4 regions of the Exiguobacterium sp. S22-S28 genome follow, and region 2 is predicted to be linked to each of the others. Evidence: predicted binding sites of a transcription regulator. Region 2 holds the regulator's gene; each other region holds the start of a gene.

Region 1 (4,510 bases), on a different contig from region 2:
GAGTTCATTGCATAATCTTGTAAAAGTTCCATAATCCCTCTATGTAAGAGTGTTCTTTGATTAACCAGTGTAGGGACGATCGCTCGCACACGCAACTCAGGATTCATTTGACTCTTAAAATCATTTACTATCTTCAAGGTTTTCTGTAGTGATCGCATAGCATATTTTTCAGGTTGGAATGGAATAATCATATCCTGGCACGCAACTAGAATGTTTCCTTGTATTAAACCGAAACTTGTTGGTGTATCGATTAATACATAATCATAATCCATCTTAATTTTTTCAATCACTTCTTTGAGTAAGGAAAATCGCTTTTGTGTAGGAAATTGTCTTGCATCTAACAATACATCAAATTCAAATGAGAGCATATCATCATTCGTAACCAGGAGATCGATATTCTTATCAACACTGACTAACGCCTTTTTAGGATCTGCACCTTTAATGAGTGCATCATATAAAGAAAACTCCACATCTTCTTCTAATAAATCCGGGTTTTGGCCAAACGTTACGGCCACATCTGATTGTATGTCCATATCCACGATTAAGACTTTTTTATCAATTAAAGAGAGTTGACCAGCAAGGTTTGTCGTCATGGAGGTTTTCAATACCCCACCCTTATTACTTATGACTGCAATTACTTCTCCAGGCATCATTACACCTCATACTTCCTCAGCTTTTTTTTGGCGGTACTTATAGAACGTAGGTGGTTTCAGTGGCAAGACATTACAAATGTCCTTTACAGTCATTCCAGCTTCAAACATCATGTTAGCCTTATCAATGACTGATTGATCAATCGGCTTTCTACCACCGACTCTCCCTCTACTTCTTGCTGCAGCTAATCCTGCTTTAGTTCGCTCAATTGTTAATTCCCTCTCCATTTCTGCAAGACCTGCCATAATCGTGAAATACAGCTTACCAGCTGGTGTATTTGTATCAACGCCTAAAGTAAGTATTTTCAGTCCCACACCGTTTTCCTCTAACCACTCTGATAACTCGAGTAACTTTTTGGTTTGACGACCTAAACGATCTAACTTCCAAACAACCAACGTATCTCCAGGACGTAAATAATTTAAACAAGCTTCAAACTCTGGACGTTCTTTTACTGAGCTCTTCTTTTCTTCAAAAATCTTTTCACAGCCGGCCGCCTTAACTGCGTCAAGTTGCAACTCTAAATTTTGTTCAATGGTCGATACTCTAACATATCCAATGTTCGCCATCTAGACACCTCCTGTTTTTTTGTTTGCTCGAGCAAACAACGATCTCGTTACGAGGGGTTTTTTTATATAAAACGCTAAATTAACTTAATAAATAGACATTGATTAATATACGAGAAAATATAAGACTTTCCTGCTTATTATACTAAATTTATTGGCGTATAAGTTTTTTATATTAAACGACCGTTTTATATAAAGAAAAAAACAACTGGATATTATTTAAAGTCTTAAAGGACTTTAGTGTATAATTTGGTTAATCAATACAGTAAACGATATGGAGGAAATTAAATGTCTGCTAAATCTATGTATATTAGCTTTTTAAATGATGCAACAACTTCTATGGCCAAAGTGAATAAGGTTCCGGATTCAGATTACTTAACATATTTCACATCAAATGGAATTGTCGTAGGAAGAGAAGAAATAATTGATCCTATAGAATACGACGATATTGATGGATTGCAAAAAGGTGTAGTGACACTTTTGGAAGAGAAGTCACCTGTATCTTCAGTTTTAATCGCATCTAGCCTCTATAAACATCATGCAAGTAAAGACAATCAATCTGATAGCAACAGTGACCTGCAAATTATTACCTTAAGGGATGCTCAAGTTTTGACAGCTCAAAATATTGTTATCAACTGTGAACAATTTGTTCTATTCACAGACCAAGTTGTAGGAGTCGTCTCAGGAAAGCTCGATTTGAACCAATTTAAGGCATGACAAAAAAACCTCCTGGTATAGGAGGTTTTTTTCACCTATTTTTAGAAATCCTCCAACAACTCTATCCCAACAATCCTTTCAAAAGTGACTTTTCCTGTATTAGTTTGTTTTCCAAGTAATTTCACACATCGTTCAAGGTAATCTATCTTTTGTACGTATCCTTTACAAAATTTAATATCACCAGAAATATTGTCATAATACATTATTTTTATTTGATTACCATTAAATAATGCTTCGTTGATTACTTCCTCATAAACAAACATCATTTGCTCATCCATCTCTGGCATCGAGATCTTTTGCTTTTCTTTATAGTACTCATATAACAATGCTTTATGTTCCGGCATGAGAAATGGTATCCACTTTAAGTTACCTCGATCTTTGTACATTTTACGCCCTCCTTAAAATAAGAATATATGTTCTTATAATAACCTTTTTTAATTGACTAAAAACACCCCTTTGATTATTCACAATAAAAAGGCTAAGTCATTTACTTCAAAAGAAGTTTCGACTTAGCCTTTTGTCTTTAACTCTATTTTTTATTCATCTTTCTAAATCATAATTGTTTTTGGTTACATTTGTTGAAATGATACTTTTACTATTTATATGTGGTTGCTCAGATTGGCTCTTAAAGTGTTTGGTTACAATCACCTCTTCAAAGACTTTCTTTAGAGGTCTTCCAGTTCCATTTACTGACTCAATCGTTACTTCAAGTAATTTCTTAGAGTCTATCTTTTCCAACTGGAGAGAGTAACCCAGCTTATCTGCTACTTTTTCAATAAATATTCTCTGTGTACGTCCGTTCCCTTCTCGGAACGGATGGATCATATTAAGTTCACCATAATAATAAGCTAATTTTTCACCTATGTTATTGGACGTAATAGATTTCGAGGTGATATCCCTATTTAGCTTTGTAACTAAATCTTCAAGTGCAGCTGGTACATACAGAGCATTAGCAAACATCGTTTTTCCTTTAACGATGTTCACCGTTCTATACTCACCGGCCCAATCATATACATCATCAAATAAGTTTTTATGAATCTTTTTTATCAAAGAAGCATCTAGCTTTAAATTCGGAGTAGCTATCAATTCGCTTTGTAGTTTAATCCATCCACGAATCGTAGACCTCTTCTCTAAAATCTCCAACTTTCTAGGATCTTTTTCGCCAAATTTATTCTTCAATACACCATCTTGAGAATAAGGATCTGCGCTCAATGTGTTCCCTCCCCTTACGTGTTAGAAGATATTTCTTTTAATTTTTCATCATAGTAAGCATCAATTTCTTCAGTAGGATCTAATCCTAGTGACAACATCTCTTTGATTTTCTTTACTAAATCTTCTTCGATTGGCAATCCTTCTGCTGCAGAAGAAGCTAAAAAACCTGGTAATAGTTCAAGCATTTTATCGGCATTTTGGAGTTTTTTCATGTATATCTCCTCCTTGTTTTATAGTTTAATTATATCATAAATAACTATAAAACACGATTGTTTATTGCTTAATCCGTGACTATTTTAGTGATTATTAAACCTTTATCGTTATATAAAAGCTTTACCTCATATTTTTTTTCTTTAGCCGTAGTGAATTCAAATAAAACTTCAGTATTACTCTCAACCTCCTTTATTTGTTTTATCTTATACTCCTTCACGAAGCCATATGGTTTCACCTTATCCATAATTAATTGATCCATCTCTTCTGGGCTCTCTCCATTTGGACCTTCAATTATTTCAGGTGCTCCCTTTACTCCAAAGGCTTCAGGTGAGAAGTAGCTAAATAAAGAATATCCATCTACGACCGATTTTCCGAACTCTTCAGCCCTACTCTTTACATTCACTTCAGGAAGTTCATGTAAAAATGTAGAGAGGGGCTCTTGAGACTCATTATTAGCAGTCTCAACCTCTTGTTTTTCATGTCTTATGTCACCAATTTTTACTGCAGCTGTAATGATTAAGGTAGTCGTCACAATAAACGTACCGATTAAAATCAAAATAAAACGTTTGTACCCCATCAAAACAGCCCCTTTACTACTAGTTCTGGATTAATTGCATTCTTTTTATCGACAGTCCAAGCTGGAGAGTGCACTTCAAAGTGTAAATGTGGGAAAGTGGACCATGGAACACCAGGTGTATTTCCTACCATTCCGATCTTTTGACCTTGCTTGACACTCATTCCTTCTTCAACCAAAGGCGTATAGGCTAAATGAGCATATACCGACTCAAAACTTTTTCCTTTCACCTTGTGCTTGATATACACGACATTTCCGTAAGAAGATGAGTATTGTGATCTAGTTACTTTGCCTGCAGCAATCGAATAGATTCCAATTTTCCCTTCATCTGCCCAAGAATGAACGTTCAAATCAACACCTGCATGCCAGGCTGGCGATCTGAATTGGTGCCAAGTACCTTTAGTGTAGGTATCTTTTGGCATAGGTGAAATGAAATCCCCCTTACCCGCAATGAAATCTCCACCCATTGAATCACAAGATGCTTTACCAGGGTTGTTATAATACTTCAACACCATCATGGCGTGTTGAGGTGTTCCGTGTACCCCATCATTACATCCTAATTGAGATGGATGTGACGAAC
Region 2 (4,510 bases):
ATAATGTACGAATCGTATTTACTGCTAATAGTTCTACTGTTGTCATGTTCGTCAAAACAATCATCCTCTCTCTTTTTCACAAATTCTTTATCATTTTAGCACACCCGGAAATGTGATACAACTTTTCTAAATAGTATGTCACATTGAAATGAATGCGCTCTCTATTGCCGTTTTCTTAACACTTTTGTGATACACATTACGAACTTTTTATCAAAAAAAGCTATCCCACTCGTCCATTGAGTGACATAGCTTTTTCGGTTATTGTTTGTTGCGCTCTTCTTCCTGCGCTTGCTTTAATTTTTCCGGTGTAACGTCGGTTCCTTCTTCATCGACGATTTTGATTCCCATCATCTGATTTTTGAATGAACCGCGGAATGCTTCTAAATACGCTGTTCTTAATTCTTTTTGTTCCGCTGTTTCCGCATCCGTCAACGGCTCGACTTTTGATTTATTGGCTAATTCATTAATCCGGTCCAGTTGTTCTTGTGATAACATAATATCCCTCTTTCTGTTGACTCGACATCGAGCTTTCAATAGTAACCTTACTTTAAAAGACACGAACAGAAAAAGCAAGTGTGGCGCGCTTCTCGCACACCCACCTGCTTCATTGTTCATACGTATTGACGACTTCCTTATATTCGAGATAACGACGGTTGACGGTCGCCTTTGAAATGTCATGCCCCATCCCTCTTAAGGTAACGGCGATATCAGCAAATGTCAGACCCAAGTCACGTAATCGGACGATTTCTTCAATCGGGACTTCTTTCCGGCTGCGTCCGGCATTCTCACCTTGCCGGTTAAGGTTCTGTTCGGGACGGAAACCATTTTCAACTGCCCGTCGCATACCGCGGGCAATTTTTGCATTATGCAATTTCCGCTGGTATTCCTCGACGAGCGAGACGATTTCAAGGACCATCGCCTCGGCATCAGCCAATTTATATTCGCCGTCTGATTCCATCGTCATCAGTTGGACCTGATGCTTTTGGAACGTGTGTAAAATCGCGATTTTGGCATTTCCACGCCCGATGCGGGTATCATCCGTCACGAGGACGGCATCCACTGCCTGGCGGGTGACGTAATCGAGGACGGACAACATGCCCTCCCGATCGACATCGTAACCACTTTCTTTTTCCGTGATGATATCCACGACTTCAAATCCTTTTGTTGCAGCGAGTCCCGACAGTTCTGATCTTTGCCGCTCAAGCGAGCTATCCTGTGCTTCTTTTTCCGTCGAGACGCGACAGTAGATTACGACTCTCATACTACTTCACACCCCTGTTCGTTCAATGACAACTTTTACATTTTGTCATTGTTGCGCGATTGGTACAACGATTTTGTTTTTCGAAATGACATGAGTCGTCTTCAGTTCATTGTTCTCAATCAACCATTCGACATATTCTTGATCAGTCATCGAACCGTCATTGTAGACTTCAGCGACTTGTTCAACTGTCGCATTTTGATCGACCGTAACAGAAGCGGTCAGGAGTTGATCGACCTTTTCATCCGGCCGGGGTGTTAAGAGGAAAAGAATGAAAGCAAGGCTAAGCGTATAAAAAACAATGGAAAAGGCATGGGTACGAATCGTATGCATCATGATAAATCCCTCCAATTAAAAATGATTTAGAATAGATGTTCTCGGAACAATTGTTCGCATAACTCATCTTAAACCAAGAACCAGTGTTCGGTCAACATAAAATGTCGAACAATTGTTTGTACGCTCATTTGTTCTATGTTATAGTGAATTTAGAAACATGTATTCCTATAACCTTCAAAAAACCATTCCGAAAAGAGGTGGCAATTCATATGCGGAAAATGTCGAAACGACAACAAGAAATCCTTGACTACATCGTTGCTCAAGTGAAACTGAAAGGGTATCCACCTTCAGTTCGTGAAATCGGTGAAGCTGTTGGTCTTGCTTCAAGCTCAACGGTACACGGTCATTTGGATCGTCTAGAAAAACGCGGACTGATTCGCCGTGACCCGACAAAGCCACGTGCGATTGAGATATTGCTTGATAAACCTGACGAAAATCACGAAGCCATCGTGCATATCCCTGTTATGGGGAAAGTCACTGCTGGTTTTCCAATCACTGCCATCGAAAATATCGAAGAGCACTTCCCTCTCCCGGCACACTACGTCGGGAATGAAAATGTCTTCATGTTAACGATTGACGGAGAATCGATGATCAATGCAGGTATTCTAGATGGTGACCGAGTCATCGTTCGTCAGCAAAATACAGCAGAGAATGGTGAAATTGTCGTTGCTATGACCGAAGATAGCGAAGCGACGGTAAAACGGTTCTTCTTAGAAGATCAACGAGTACGTCTTCAACCCGAAAATGATTCGATGGACCCGATGTATTTCGATAATGTCTCGATTCTTGGCAAGGTCATCGGCGTGTATCGGACGATTCACTAAGCGAGGGACCAGCTCTGCTGGTCTTTTTTTATGCCTTCCGGAAATGTACATGATACAGTCAATACCGTTGCTTTAGCCGGCTATGTTGCGTATTCGGTCGCAACGCAGCAAACGGATTGGCTTCCTACTGCCGTCGGTATTGCCGTCGGCACGCTCTGGCTTTCACCAGACCTCGACTTGAAGTCTGAACCTTATTATCGGCACGGACCGTTACGCGTCCTGTGGATGCCCTATGTCAAAATCATGCCGCACCGTTCCATCTGGTCGCACGGGCTGATTATCGGTGATATCATCCGACTGTTGTATAGTGCTGCTTTTGTAATCCCGCTTTTATTTTTAGCACTCTACACGAAAATTATTGAATCCAGTACGGTCGATTCATGGTTTGCAGCGATGCCTGCCTTTGTCATCGGCATCATGGTTGCCAGTACGATCCATATCGTTCTCGATCATTCCAGCAGCTTCTTTCGAACAAAAAAGAAGCGAAAAAAGCGTCGCTGAAAACCCTTCGTTCATCGTAAAAATGAACAAAGGGTTTTTTAATATCCAGCTTTCATTTTTTTAAACATAAATTAAGGAAAATTTAATTTGAAGATTTGAATTATTTGTATTGAAAACGTTATCAATTAGATGTAGGTTTAAATGGAAAGGCCAATATCTGCTTCAATCCAAAGGGAGGGTTTTTGCATGAGTAATTTTACTAGTGAGCTGATTGGAACCATGATTCTGATTTTGCTCGGGGATGGAGTCGTTGCAGGGGTTGTCTTGAAAAAGACGAAATCTGAGAACAGCGGCTGGATCGTCATCACATTTGCTTGGGGTCTCGCCGTCATGACTGCAGCCTACATCGCAGCAGCCAGTGGCGCACACCTAAATCCTGCATTGACATTGGCGCTTGCCATGAATTCCGATTTACCGTGGGCTGATGTACCTGTCTACATCGCCGGTCAATTGATCGGGGCATTCATCGGTGCCGTACTTGTTTGGCTTCATTATATGAAACATTTTGAAGCGACTGATGATCAAGCAGCAAAATTAGGCGTGTTTGCAACGGGACCTGCGATTCGTCACACACCTTCAAACTTGATTTCGGAAATCATCGGTACATTCGTCTTGGTATTCGGAATTCTGTCATTTGGTCTGACGACGTTTGGTGACGGTCTTAAACCATTGATCGTCGGTCTACTCGTCGTTGTCATCGGTCTCTCACTTGGTGGTACAACAGGGTATGCCATCAACCCGGCCCGTGACCTTGGACCGCGGATTGCCCATGCCATTTTACCGATTCCAAACAAAGGATCATCTGATTGGAGCTACTCGTGGATTCCGATTGTTGGTCCAATCGTCGGCGGCGGAGTTGCCGTTCTCCTTTATCAACTGTTACAAAACTGATTCTAGCGTTGACACCTATATCTCAAGGGGGATTTTACAATGGAAAACAAGTATATCTTAGCACTCGACCAAGGAACGACCAGCTCACGTGCCATCATCTTTGATCACGATGGTCAAATCGTCAACTCGGCACAACGGGAGTTCAAACAATACTTCCCGCAACCAGGCTGGGTAGAGCATGATGCCAATGAAATCTGGGGTTCGATCCTCGCTGTCATGGCTGACGCCCTCGGAACGGCTGATATTAAACCAAGTGAAATCGCTAGTATCGGAATTACGAACCAGCGTGAAACGACGGTCGTTTGGAACAAAGAAACAGGTAAGCCGGTCTATCACGCGCTCGTCTGGCAATCCCGTCAAACATCCGGTATCTGTGATGAGTTGAATGCACAAGGGCTCAATCAGAAATTCCGCGATAAAACAGGTTTATTGATCGATGCGTACTTCTCGGGAACAAAAGTCAAATGGATTCTCGATAACGTCGAAGGCGCACGTGAACAAGCAGAAAACGGAGAACTTCTCTTCGGTACAATCGATACGTGGCTCGTCTGGAAACTGTCCGGCGGCAAAACGCATATCACGGACTATACCAACGCATCACGAACGCTGATGTATAACATTTACGAGCAAAAATGGGATGACGAGTTGCTTGAAATCCTGACAGTTCCAAAATCGATGTTGCCGGAAGTACGTCAATCGA
Region 3 (4,510 bases), on a different contig from region 2:
TATTATAACATCGAGCTGAATCCGGGCGATTTGATTTCCGTCCCGGTCAACACCCGCCACTACTTCACGCTCCAGGACGACCGTCAAGTCGTTGCCGTACGGATTTTCGTGACGACGGATGGTTGGGTGCCGATTTATGAAAAAGACGCACTCGAGACGACCAACTAAAAAGGATTTTTCAGGACAGACTGCTCCGCGGCTTCAAGCCCGGCAGTCTGTTTTTTTGCAATTCCTATCCTACAAACATGCCGCTTGTTTTCGTTTCCTCCTATATAATGAAGAAAAGACTCTCGAACAGGAGGACACGTTCATGATGATTCGACCCGTCCAGGAAGCTGACTTACCGCATATCCTCGCCATCTATAACGAAGGAATCGAAGACCGGATTGCGACGCTTGAAACGGATACCAAGGACCTGTCCTTCATGAAAGACTGGTATCAGGAACGGACGACACGTTACGCCGGCTTCGTCGCGTATGAAGGGACGACGATTCTTGGCTTCATCTCGCTTGATCCCTACAATCCGCGTCCGGTCTATCAATCCGTCGGTGAACTGTCTGTCTACATCACAAGAACCCACCGCGGTCAAGGCATCGGACGACAGCTCTTACGGATCATCGAGGAACACGCGATCACGCAGGGGTTCCATAAATTGATCCTGTTTACCTTTCCGTTTAATAAGTTGGGCCAAAAACTCTATATCCGGTCCGGATTCCGGATTGTCGGGACGTTTAAACAGCAAGGCATGCTCAACGGATACTATGTCGATGTTCTGGCGATGGAAAAGCTGCTTCCGAAGACGATTGACGATCAGATATGATTAGTCCGGCTTCCGAATGGGAAATGAACGAACAGTGAAGCATTCCCAGACAGGAAAGGAAGACTGCCCATGGACATTCAACAAATCCGTAACGCCACACTCGTCGTCACCTATGCCAACCAAGTATTTTTAATCGATCCGTTTCTCGGCGAAAAAGGAACCTTACCGCCGTTTGGTCAAACGCCAAATGCCGTTCCGAATCCGCTCGTCGACTTACCGGTCGACATTTCAACGTTACTTGATCCCGATGCGATTTTCGTGACGCATCTTCATGCCGACCACTTTGATGAAGCGGCGAAGGAGCTTTTGCCAAAACAAATTCCGCTTTACGCCCAAAATGAAGCGGACGCAACGACAATCCGCGAAGCCGGATTCACGAACGTCTCATCGTTTGAGAATGGATTGACGCTTGGCGACATCCGTGTCTCTCACACATCAGGGCAACACGGGGTCGGTGAAATCGGTCAACGGATGGGAACGGTCTCCGGCATCGTCTTGACGCACCCCGACGAGCCGACACTCTACATCACCGGCGATGCGATTTGGTGTAATGAGGTCGAAACCGCCATTGAACAGTATGCGCCTGACATCATCGTCGTCAACAGCGGTGCCGCTCAATTCCTGACCGGTGAGCCGATTACGATGTCCCAGCGCGATTTACTCGCTGTTCATCAAGCCGCCGCTGAGGCGACGATCATCGTCTCGCACCTCGAATCCGTCAATCATTGTTTGCTGCGCCGTGACATGATTGCTGATTTCCTGGCTGCCCATCATCTGTCCGCTCATTTCCTCATTCCGGATGACGGCGAAACGATTTCTTTCTAAAATAAAAACGAAGTCCACCATTCCGGTCTGATCCCGGAAAATGGACTTCGTTTTTTTAGTCGTGGCTTGGAATGACGAGTCCCAGTAATCGTGCGAACGTAATCGCCTGACTTTCCGTGACGATCGCCCCCGGCAGAAACCGCGGGTCGATTGTCAGACCGGACAGATCGGCGTGCCGCAGATCAAGTCCCTGCAACGCGGTCTCCACCCATTGACTCTCCGTCAAATCGACCTCATCGAACCGTAAGTCGATCGGTTTCATCTCGAAAAAATGACTCTCCCGCATCGCCGTCTGTTCAATCGCGACATGACGTAATGCCGTGCGGATGATTTGCGCATAATTTGCCTGACATCCTTTGATTGTCACATGGTCAATCGTGTTCGTTTCAAATTGGACGCCGGTCAAACGACAATCCTCAAAGACGACACGATGGAAACGGCTGTCCTGAAATTGACACCCCGTCAAATCACACTGTTCAAACCGAACGTTTTCAAACGTCGCCCGTTCAAAGACGAGACCCGCGAACGAAACATTCCGAAAGCAGACTTGGTTGGCATCCAACCGGTCCGTCAACTCGATCGGCAACGTCTCTTTTTCATAAATCGTTTGGTACAGGTACGGGTCATCGATTTCGACGTCCGCAAATCTTTCCGGCGTCAAACGACTCGGTAACTCCGGTAACTGAATCAGCTGTTGCTTTTTCATTCAAGTCCCCTTCTTCCTTTTACACTAGTTCTGCCTTCACCAGTGTATCAAAGATTGGCGAACAAGCGGTCGTCTATTTGTCCCGTTTTCTTCTCTACCGCATTAACTCTTTTTTGGATTTTTGATTTGAGACCCATTGAGACCATGATATAGTCAAATTAAAAATAAGAACAAACGTTCTTTTAATGAAAGAGGAGTGTTTGCTGTGTATCCTGAAAGCCCCTTTCCGGATCGACGCATTTTCTGCATCGACAGTGTCTCATTTTATGCCAGTTGTGAATGCCGGTATCGGAACTTACCTCCACTTACAACGAAACTGGCTGTCGTCTCTGACTTAAAACGTTCCGGATCCGTCGTCTTAGCAGCCAGTCCGGCTTTAAAAAAACTTGGAATCAAGACGGCCAGCCGCCTTTATCAGATCGAACAATTGCCGATCCGGGAGCGGAAGCAGATCCTGCTCGTCGAGCCGCAAATGCTGGCCTATATGAAAACATCAATCGAAGTGCTTGATGTGTTGCATCAATTCGCTCCGCCCGATGCCATCCGCATCTATTCCATCGATGAAAACTTTATCGACATGACCGGAACGGAACGTCTTTTCGGGACAGACGATGAAACCGCCAAGGCCATTCAAAGCGCCATTTGGGAGCAAACCGGCATTCCGGTCCGCATCGGCATCGGTCCAAACAATGTCGTCGCGAAACTGGTCCTCGATTTACTCGGAAAACGCGAAGGTATCGCACGGTGCGGCTACGCAGATGTCTCCCGGCTGTTACACGACTTTCCGATTCGAAAGATGTGGGGCGTCGGTCAAAAGATGGAACAGCACTTGCTGGCACTCGGCATCGAAACGATCGGCGATTTGGCGGCCTCCCGTGTCGAAGACCTTCATGAACGGTTTGGTGTGCTCGGAGCCGAACTGTGGCATCACGCATGGGGCATTGACAGTTCACCGACGACGATCGATCCGACGGCATTGTTTCAGACCGAACCTGCTGTGCAGCGAACAATCGGACATGGTGTGACATTGATGCGTGACTACTACCAGTATGAACAGATCCGTTTGGTTCTGGCTGAACTGGCGGGTGACGTCGCGGCCCGGGTCCGCTTCTCCAATCAAGTCGGTTGGACGGTTCACCTGGGTGTCCGCTATTCCCGGCATGTCTTGCGATCCGGTTTTTCCAAACAACTCCGTCTCCCCTATCCGACCGCTGATGAACGGCTTCTGTTGCGTCATCTGCTCCAACTGTTCGAACCGAACTGGATGGAAGGCGAGCCGATTCGTTTTTTGTCGGTTGCACTTGGTCAGCTCACAGCCGATCAGGGGACACTGCAACTGTCGCTGTTTGAAGACAACCGAAAAGTCTGGCGCAGAAAACGGTTGTTAAAAGCGATGGATCGTGTCAATCTGCGGTATGGCAAAGGAACGATCCGTCTCGCCGTGTCCTTCCTTGATACGAGTGTCGCCAAACGCCGGCTCCGGTTCGTCGGCGGTCACCCGGGAGGTGACCTGCATGACACGTTACCGTGACCGCGGAAATCTCAAATGGATTCCGTTTCTGATGCCGGAACACGTTCAACTGCTCAAAGCGTATTATCTCGAAAAACATCGGATTGATTTTCCGGTCATCGATGAACAATTGCAGTATCCATGGCAGTTCCTGCTTGAAGAAGCGTTAATAGAAGGAAACGAGTTGGAAATCACGTATTATAGTGAAAGAGGTTACGTCACGACATCCGGTTTCATCGAACACATTCATCGTGAACACGCGTATGTCGTTCTGCGTGGAGCTTCACGGATTCAAATTCCGTTTGCGGGAATTGTTCGGATTGAAAACGGGTAGAAGAGACAGGAGGCATCGTACCTCGCGCACTTATTTTACGAATCGTGATTGAAAGAAGGAATGATGTAGATGATGGATTGGTTCATCGGACTCCCCGTCGTCCTGCAGGCGTTACTTGCCGGTATGATGACTTGGGGACTGACTGCACTTGGTGCAGCACTTGTATTTGTTTTTACGACCATTGAAAAACGCGTCATGAACATGATGCTTGGTTTTGCCGCCGGCGTCATGATTGCCGCTTCCTTTTGGTCCCTGCTCGCCCCGGCGATCGAGTTTACGGAAAAAGATGGCGGGATTGCCTGGTTACCGGCGGCG
Region 4 (4,510 bases), on a different contig from region 2:
ACTCCTGAAACAAGGACATCCGGACGTCTTGAAAGCGTTTGGTCTCGTCACGCGGGGGACGGTGACGGTCGACGAACTGACAGTGACACCCACATTGCCGATTGGCGGGGAACTGACGTTTACGTTTACCCTTGCGACAACCGAACCGCAAGTCCTGCGGATCGAATATGCCATCGACTATGTCAAAAAGCGGGGGACGAGTCAAAAGGTCTTTCGGATCAGTGAACGGCAAGTGATTGGACGGGAGACGTTTACGAAACGACAGTCGTTCCGGAACTTGACGACGCGGGTCCATTATCCGGGTACGCACCAGCTGACGATTTTGATTAACGGTGAAGCATACGCGACGGCAGCTTTTGACGTAGAGGAGGAAACAGAATGAACGGTCGCCATCCGGATTTTACGACGTCCCGCTTGTTTATTACCGCAACCGATATGACGGACGGTTGTGTCTGGACACTGCAGACACGGGACAAACAACAGATTGCAACGATTCAGTTCAGCGGTCGGCAACTCAGCTATGACGCAATTGATCCGACCGACCGGGCGGGCTATATCGAAGAAGCGTTGACCGTCATCGTCGCATATCTGGCCCGGACGTTGTTATTGCCGTTCGTGATCGGACAGGACGGAGAAGCAGCGGTTTGGCTCCGAAATGGGTTTCATGGGGACGGACCGGTCTTTCGGCGTGACTTGATGCATTGAAGTGGGGAAAATCATGAAACAAAGTGAGCCAAGAAGCATCTTTCCTCCGCTCGCTTTTCTCAGGCGGAACGCAAGCCTCGGTCGTCCCCTGACGACCGGGTCTCGCCTGTTCCTGACGGAAGCACGCTTCCTTTTCCTGTAGAAGTCGAGTAGAGTCGACGATTCTTTTGACTAGGAAAAAATAAAACCGTCTCCTCAGAAAACGTGCTTCTGAAGAGACGGTTTTTCGTGTTGGGATTACGGTTCTGAAATGCCGTTTGCGAGCAACAACAAAAAAGTGATGACCGATAACGACAGTAAAAAAGCAATGTTCGCGAAAATACTGAACCATTTAACGTAGTTATTTGTCGACCGGAGACCAAGCACTAGCGAAACGATATACCCGAGTCCGACCAAGATGTTGAGACCAATCGGCACCCACAGGCTGAGATTCGGGAAAAACCGTCCGCTCAGTAAATAGGACGTCAACATATTAAACAGCAGCAAACCGAGCGTCAAGAACACTGGAAAATACGTTTGTTTGGATTGGTTCATTGTTCAACCAGCTTCGTTGACCAGTTAAAGTGTCGGCAAATCGTTTCGGCACTTTTGCCGGCCGAACGCCCCTCGGTATCGAGGCGGAGATAGTTGGGATACGGCAGTTCTCCCGGGAGTGAATGCGTCCGGTACTGTTCGGCGGTTTCAAGCAAGTTGGCTTCCGACGCAGCGATGTCCCGTTTCGTGAACTTATGGAGTAAACGGTTCTCGGTCTGGTTCCGGGTCAGACGGGTGGACAGTTCAGCTTCCAGTTCAATGATGAAGACTTCGGCGCCGGCTTCTTCAAACAGTTGAACGGTCTCTTCGATGAATTCGATGCCGCCGTCTTCGACGCCAAACAAGCACAAAAACGTAAAGATCACCCCTTCGAGATCACTGACCGCCATTTCCTTGAACATTTCCCGCCGGATCAAGTCCTTCAGCTTATGATGCGCCGGTTTCGTGAAATCAAAATACGGATGTAACAAGTCGATCGTCTGATGGTTATGGAATAATTTCATGCCCGTTTTTTGTTCGAGTTCCTGACCGATCGTCATTTTGCCGACCGCTTGCGGACCAAGTAACATAACAAACTTCATCCTGACACCTCTTCCTTTTTTTGTTAATACTAGCATAGAAAAACGGAGTGTTCACATTAGAACGTTTGTTCGTTAAATGGTATAATGACAGTAAGAAATGTTGTCGTTTTAGGACCGAATGGAGGTCATTGATTATATGGAACATTGGAAGGCAGTACAGGGCTATGCAGGCATGTATCAAGTCTCAACATCAGGGAACGTCCGGTCGCTCGACCGGATCATCGAGACGAGTCGTGGTGTTAAACAACGACGGCAAGGTGTCGTGTTGCGCCCACGGATCAATCAAGAAGGCTACCGGAAAGTGACGTTGTATAAACAAGGACGCGGGGAACGGTTTTATATCGCCGAGCTTGTCGCTAAGGCGTTTCTCGATCCCGAGGCCACGCACGACCGGATTATCCGGGCGGACGGTGATCGCGTAAACGATCAGATTGATAATCTGACCGTCAAACCGTCGACGACTCAAGCGTACGCATCGCTCCTCGACGAGTTCGACCTGTTATTGACGCAACATGTTGAATTATCACCTCGGCAGATTCGGGACATTCGGCGTCGGTATCAAACCGGGCTTTCGATTCGCCGGTTGGCGTTGACGTATCAGGTGACGGAGAACCGGATTCGCAACATTATCGATAAAAAAGAAGCACAGTATATTAGTTAAGCAATAAACAGACCCTGTGCTTGAGGCACAGGGTCTGTTTGTCTTTAATGCGACGGACCGACAATCGTCCGGTTGAGGGACTCGATTTGTTCGCCGATGATGTGACCATGCTGTTTCAATTCCTGTTGGCGGGCACTGTTGGCCTGCATGTTTGCTTCAAGGGATTGACTGTAGTGGGTCAGTTCAAACAGAATCGTTTCAATCAGTTGAAAATGTTCCCGAATCCGCGGTTGTAAAGAATACACGAGTGTGCGGTCCGTCTCGACCTGGACGAGCGCGGCTTCAATCTGTTCCGCATGATCGAGGACGGAAGCAATCCGTCGGGTGCTCAGTGTAAGTTGTTCGTGTGTCGTCTCGATTTGGGTCGTCATCTGGACGACATCTTGTTCGATTTGTCCGATGCTGGCCGTCAGGTCCCGGTTCGCCTGATTGATGTGATCGATGCTCCGTTTGATGTCGAGGGCGAGTGACTCGACTTCTTTTGCGACGATGACGAAACCACGACCTTCTTCACCCGCCCGTGTCGCTTCGATCAACGCATTCAGCGATAAGCGGCGTGTCGCCTCCGCCACTTGTTGGATGTAGCGGATCGATTCGTGCATTTGTTGATTGCGTCCGGTCGCTTCTTCCAGCGAATGTGACGCATTGACGGACAGGGTCCGCAACAGCGTCGTATCCTGTTGCAACGATTCGAGAATCCGATGACTCGTCGTCGCTTCCTCATTAAAGGAGCTGACGCGTTGGTGGCTCGTCTGGATCGATTCGTCCATCGTCGCGAGCGCCTCGATCGAGGTCGTCAACAGTTGCCCCGATTCCGTGATGATCTGTTCCATCTGCGTCGACTGCTCTGTCAATGACGTCGCCACTTGATGGACGGCGAGGACGGATTCATCAATCGAGGCGAGTTGGGACGAAAAACCGGGTTGGGTCGCCTCCAGCCGTTCACTCGCAATCGCGATTTCTTGTGTCAAACTGCCGACTTGTTGCATCAGTTGGTTGTATTGGTGCGTCAATTGCTGTAATTCAAACGTCGTCGTCTTGATGCTGATCGGCTGATAGGTGCGTCGTGCATAGGCCTCTTCAATCTTCAAGGACAAGACGGACAGCGGAGCCAGTTGTTTTTTGATACGGGCCCGGATCAGCAGACTGACAAAACAGAGGACAACAATCCCGAGGATGCCTAACTTCATCGCTAGTGCCTTGGCAGGCGCGACCAACCGTTCCTGATCGACCGATAAAAACAGGACATCATTCACTTCGGGAATCGACATCGCGAGAATAAACCGGTCGTTGCTTGTAAATGTCGTCACGCGTGCTTGTTTTAATTGTTGTGTCACGTCTTTTTTCTGTTGCGCCGTCAACTTCAACGGTTGAAGGGCTGTGTTTTTAGTCGCTAACGACTGGATCGCTGCATCATAATCGTCGCGTGCCATATCGGCGAGTTGTTGATTCTTCAAACGTTTAATGGCGCGTGTCCTTTCCTGTTCATCTTCCGGATAGGCTAAGTAAATCGAGCGGATATTGGCATCAAGCATCGTCATCTCGCGTTCGAGCCGTTCACTGACGGACTTCGTCGAGGTCCGGTATAATTCTTCGACGCTTAAAGCGCTGATCAATAAGAGCCCCATTGCGACGATTGGGATTAGCCAGTTGTTTAATTGTTGGGCAAGCAGTCTTTTTTTCTCTGTAGGTTGCTTCATCAGTTTCATCTCCTCCATGCTTCCTATCGGGAAGTGAAGGGGCAGATTGTATGAAGAAAACGTGGTGTTCTTGTAAAGGTTTGGTCCACAAAAAAAGGACATCCGAGGATGTCCGCTGTCAGCTGGCATGCGGCAGGTAAGTCGAGACGAAACTGGTCGTCATCTGTAACAACTGTTGGGTTTCTTCTTTTGGTTCGGAGGTGACATAAATAATCAGTGCTGCGGCGACGGCAACAAAAATGATGATGACGAGAACAACAAAAAATGGCATCTTACTTTTACGTTTTTCTTCTTTCATATCCATTATAATACTCCCCCTTAAAAATGAT

What was found. Region 2 encodes LexA, which represses DNA repair genes until DNA is damaged. Its sites were predicted from a motif close to CGAACATATGTTCG; they were not measured.
Region 1: ACHA8N_RS00765 (YolD-like family protein) is a predicted target of LexA. The motif match lies at 2,338-2,351, and genes of this name have one in related genera.
Region 3: ACHA8N_RS03370 (Y-family DNA polymerase) is a predicted target of LexA. The motif match lies at 2,410-2,423, and genes of this name have one in related genera.
Region 4: ACHA8N_RS04025 (NUMOD4 domain-containing protein) is a predicted target of LexA. The motif match lies at 1,879-1,892, and genes of this name have one in related genera.

Annotation. Positions count from the first base shown of each region.
Region 1 covers NZ_JBHFFC010000004.1:12,817-17,326, forward strand. The annotation lists gene ACHA8N_RS00750 (ParA family protein) at 1-650, opposite strand, end outside; gene ACHA8N_RS00755 (recombinase family protein) at 660-1,217, opposite strand; gene ACHA8N_RS00760 (hypothetical protein) at 1,503-1,931, shown strand; gene ACHA8N_RS00765 (YolD-like family protein) at 1,973-2,317, opposite strand; gene ACHA8N_RS00770 (Fic/DOC family protein) at 2,472-3,143, opposite strand; gene ACHA8N_RS00775 (hypothetical protein) at 3,158-3,355, opposite strand; gene ACHA8N_RS00780 (hypothetical protein) at 3,424-3,933, opposite strand; gene ACHA8N_RS00785 (lysozyme family protein) at 3,933-4,510, opposite strand, start outside.
Region 2 covers NZ_JBHFFC010000026.1:204,056-208,565, forward strand. The annotation lists gene tkt (transketolase) at 1-46, opposite strand, end outside; gene ACHA8N_RS07695 (DUF896 domain-containing protein) at 259-495, opposite strand; gene ACHA8N_RS07700 (YneB family resolvase-like protein) at 605-1,261, opposite strand; gene yneA (cell division suppressor protein YneA) at 1,307-1,594, opposite strand; gene lexA (transcriptional repressor LexA) at 1,804-2,418, shown strand; gene ACHA8N_RS07715 (metal-binding protein) at 2,449-2,919, shown strand; gene ACHA8N_RS07720 (MIP/aquaporin family protein) at 3,106-3,810, shown strand; gene glpK (glycerol kinase GlpK) at 3,850-4,510, shown strand, end outside.
Region 3 covers NZ_JBHFFC010000014.1:19,353-23,862, forward strand. The annotation lists gene ACHA8N_RS03350 (1,2-dihydroxy-3-keto-5-methylthiopentene dioxygenase) at 1-168, shown strand, start outside; gene ACHA8N_RS03355 (arsinothricin resistance N-acetyltransferase ArsN1 family A) at 311-820, shown strand; gene ACHA8N_RS03360 (MBL fold metallo-hydrolase) at 890-1,645, shown strand; gene ACHA8N_RS03365 (pentapeptide repeat-containing protein) at 1,701-2,351, opposite strand; gene ACHA8N_RS03370 (Y-family DNA polymerase) at 2,557-3,882, shown strand; gene ACHA8N_RS03375 (YolD-like family protein) at 3,866-4,195, shown strand; gene ACHA8N_RS03380 (ZIP family metal transporter) at 4,265-4,510, shown strand, end outside.
Region 4 covers NZ_JBHFFC010000014.1:155,038-159,547, reverse strand. The annotation lists gene ACHA8N_RS04045 (DNA alkylation repair protein) at 1-382, shown strand, start outside; gene ACHA8N_RS04040 (hypothetical protein) at 379-705, shown strand; gene ACHA8N_RS04035 (hypothetical protein) at 943-1,239, opposite strand; gene ACHA8N_RS04030 (DEAD/DEAH box helicase family protein) at 1,236-1,820, opposite strand; gene ACHA8N_RS04025 (NUMOD4 domain-containing protein) at 1,957-2,481, shown strand; gene ACHA8N_RS04020 (methyl-accepting chemotaxis protein) at 2,526-4,181, opposite strand; gene ACHA8N_RS04015 (hypothetical protein) at 4,300-4,485, opposite strand.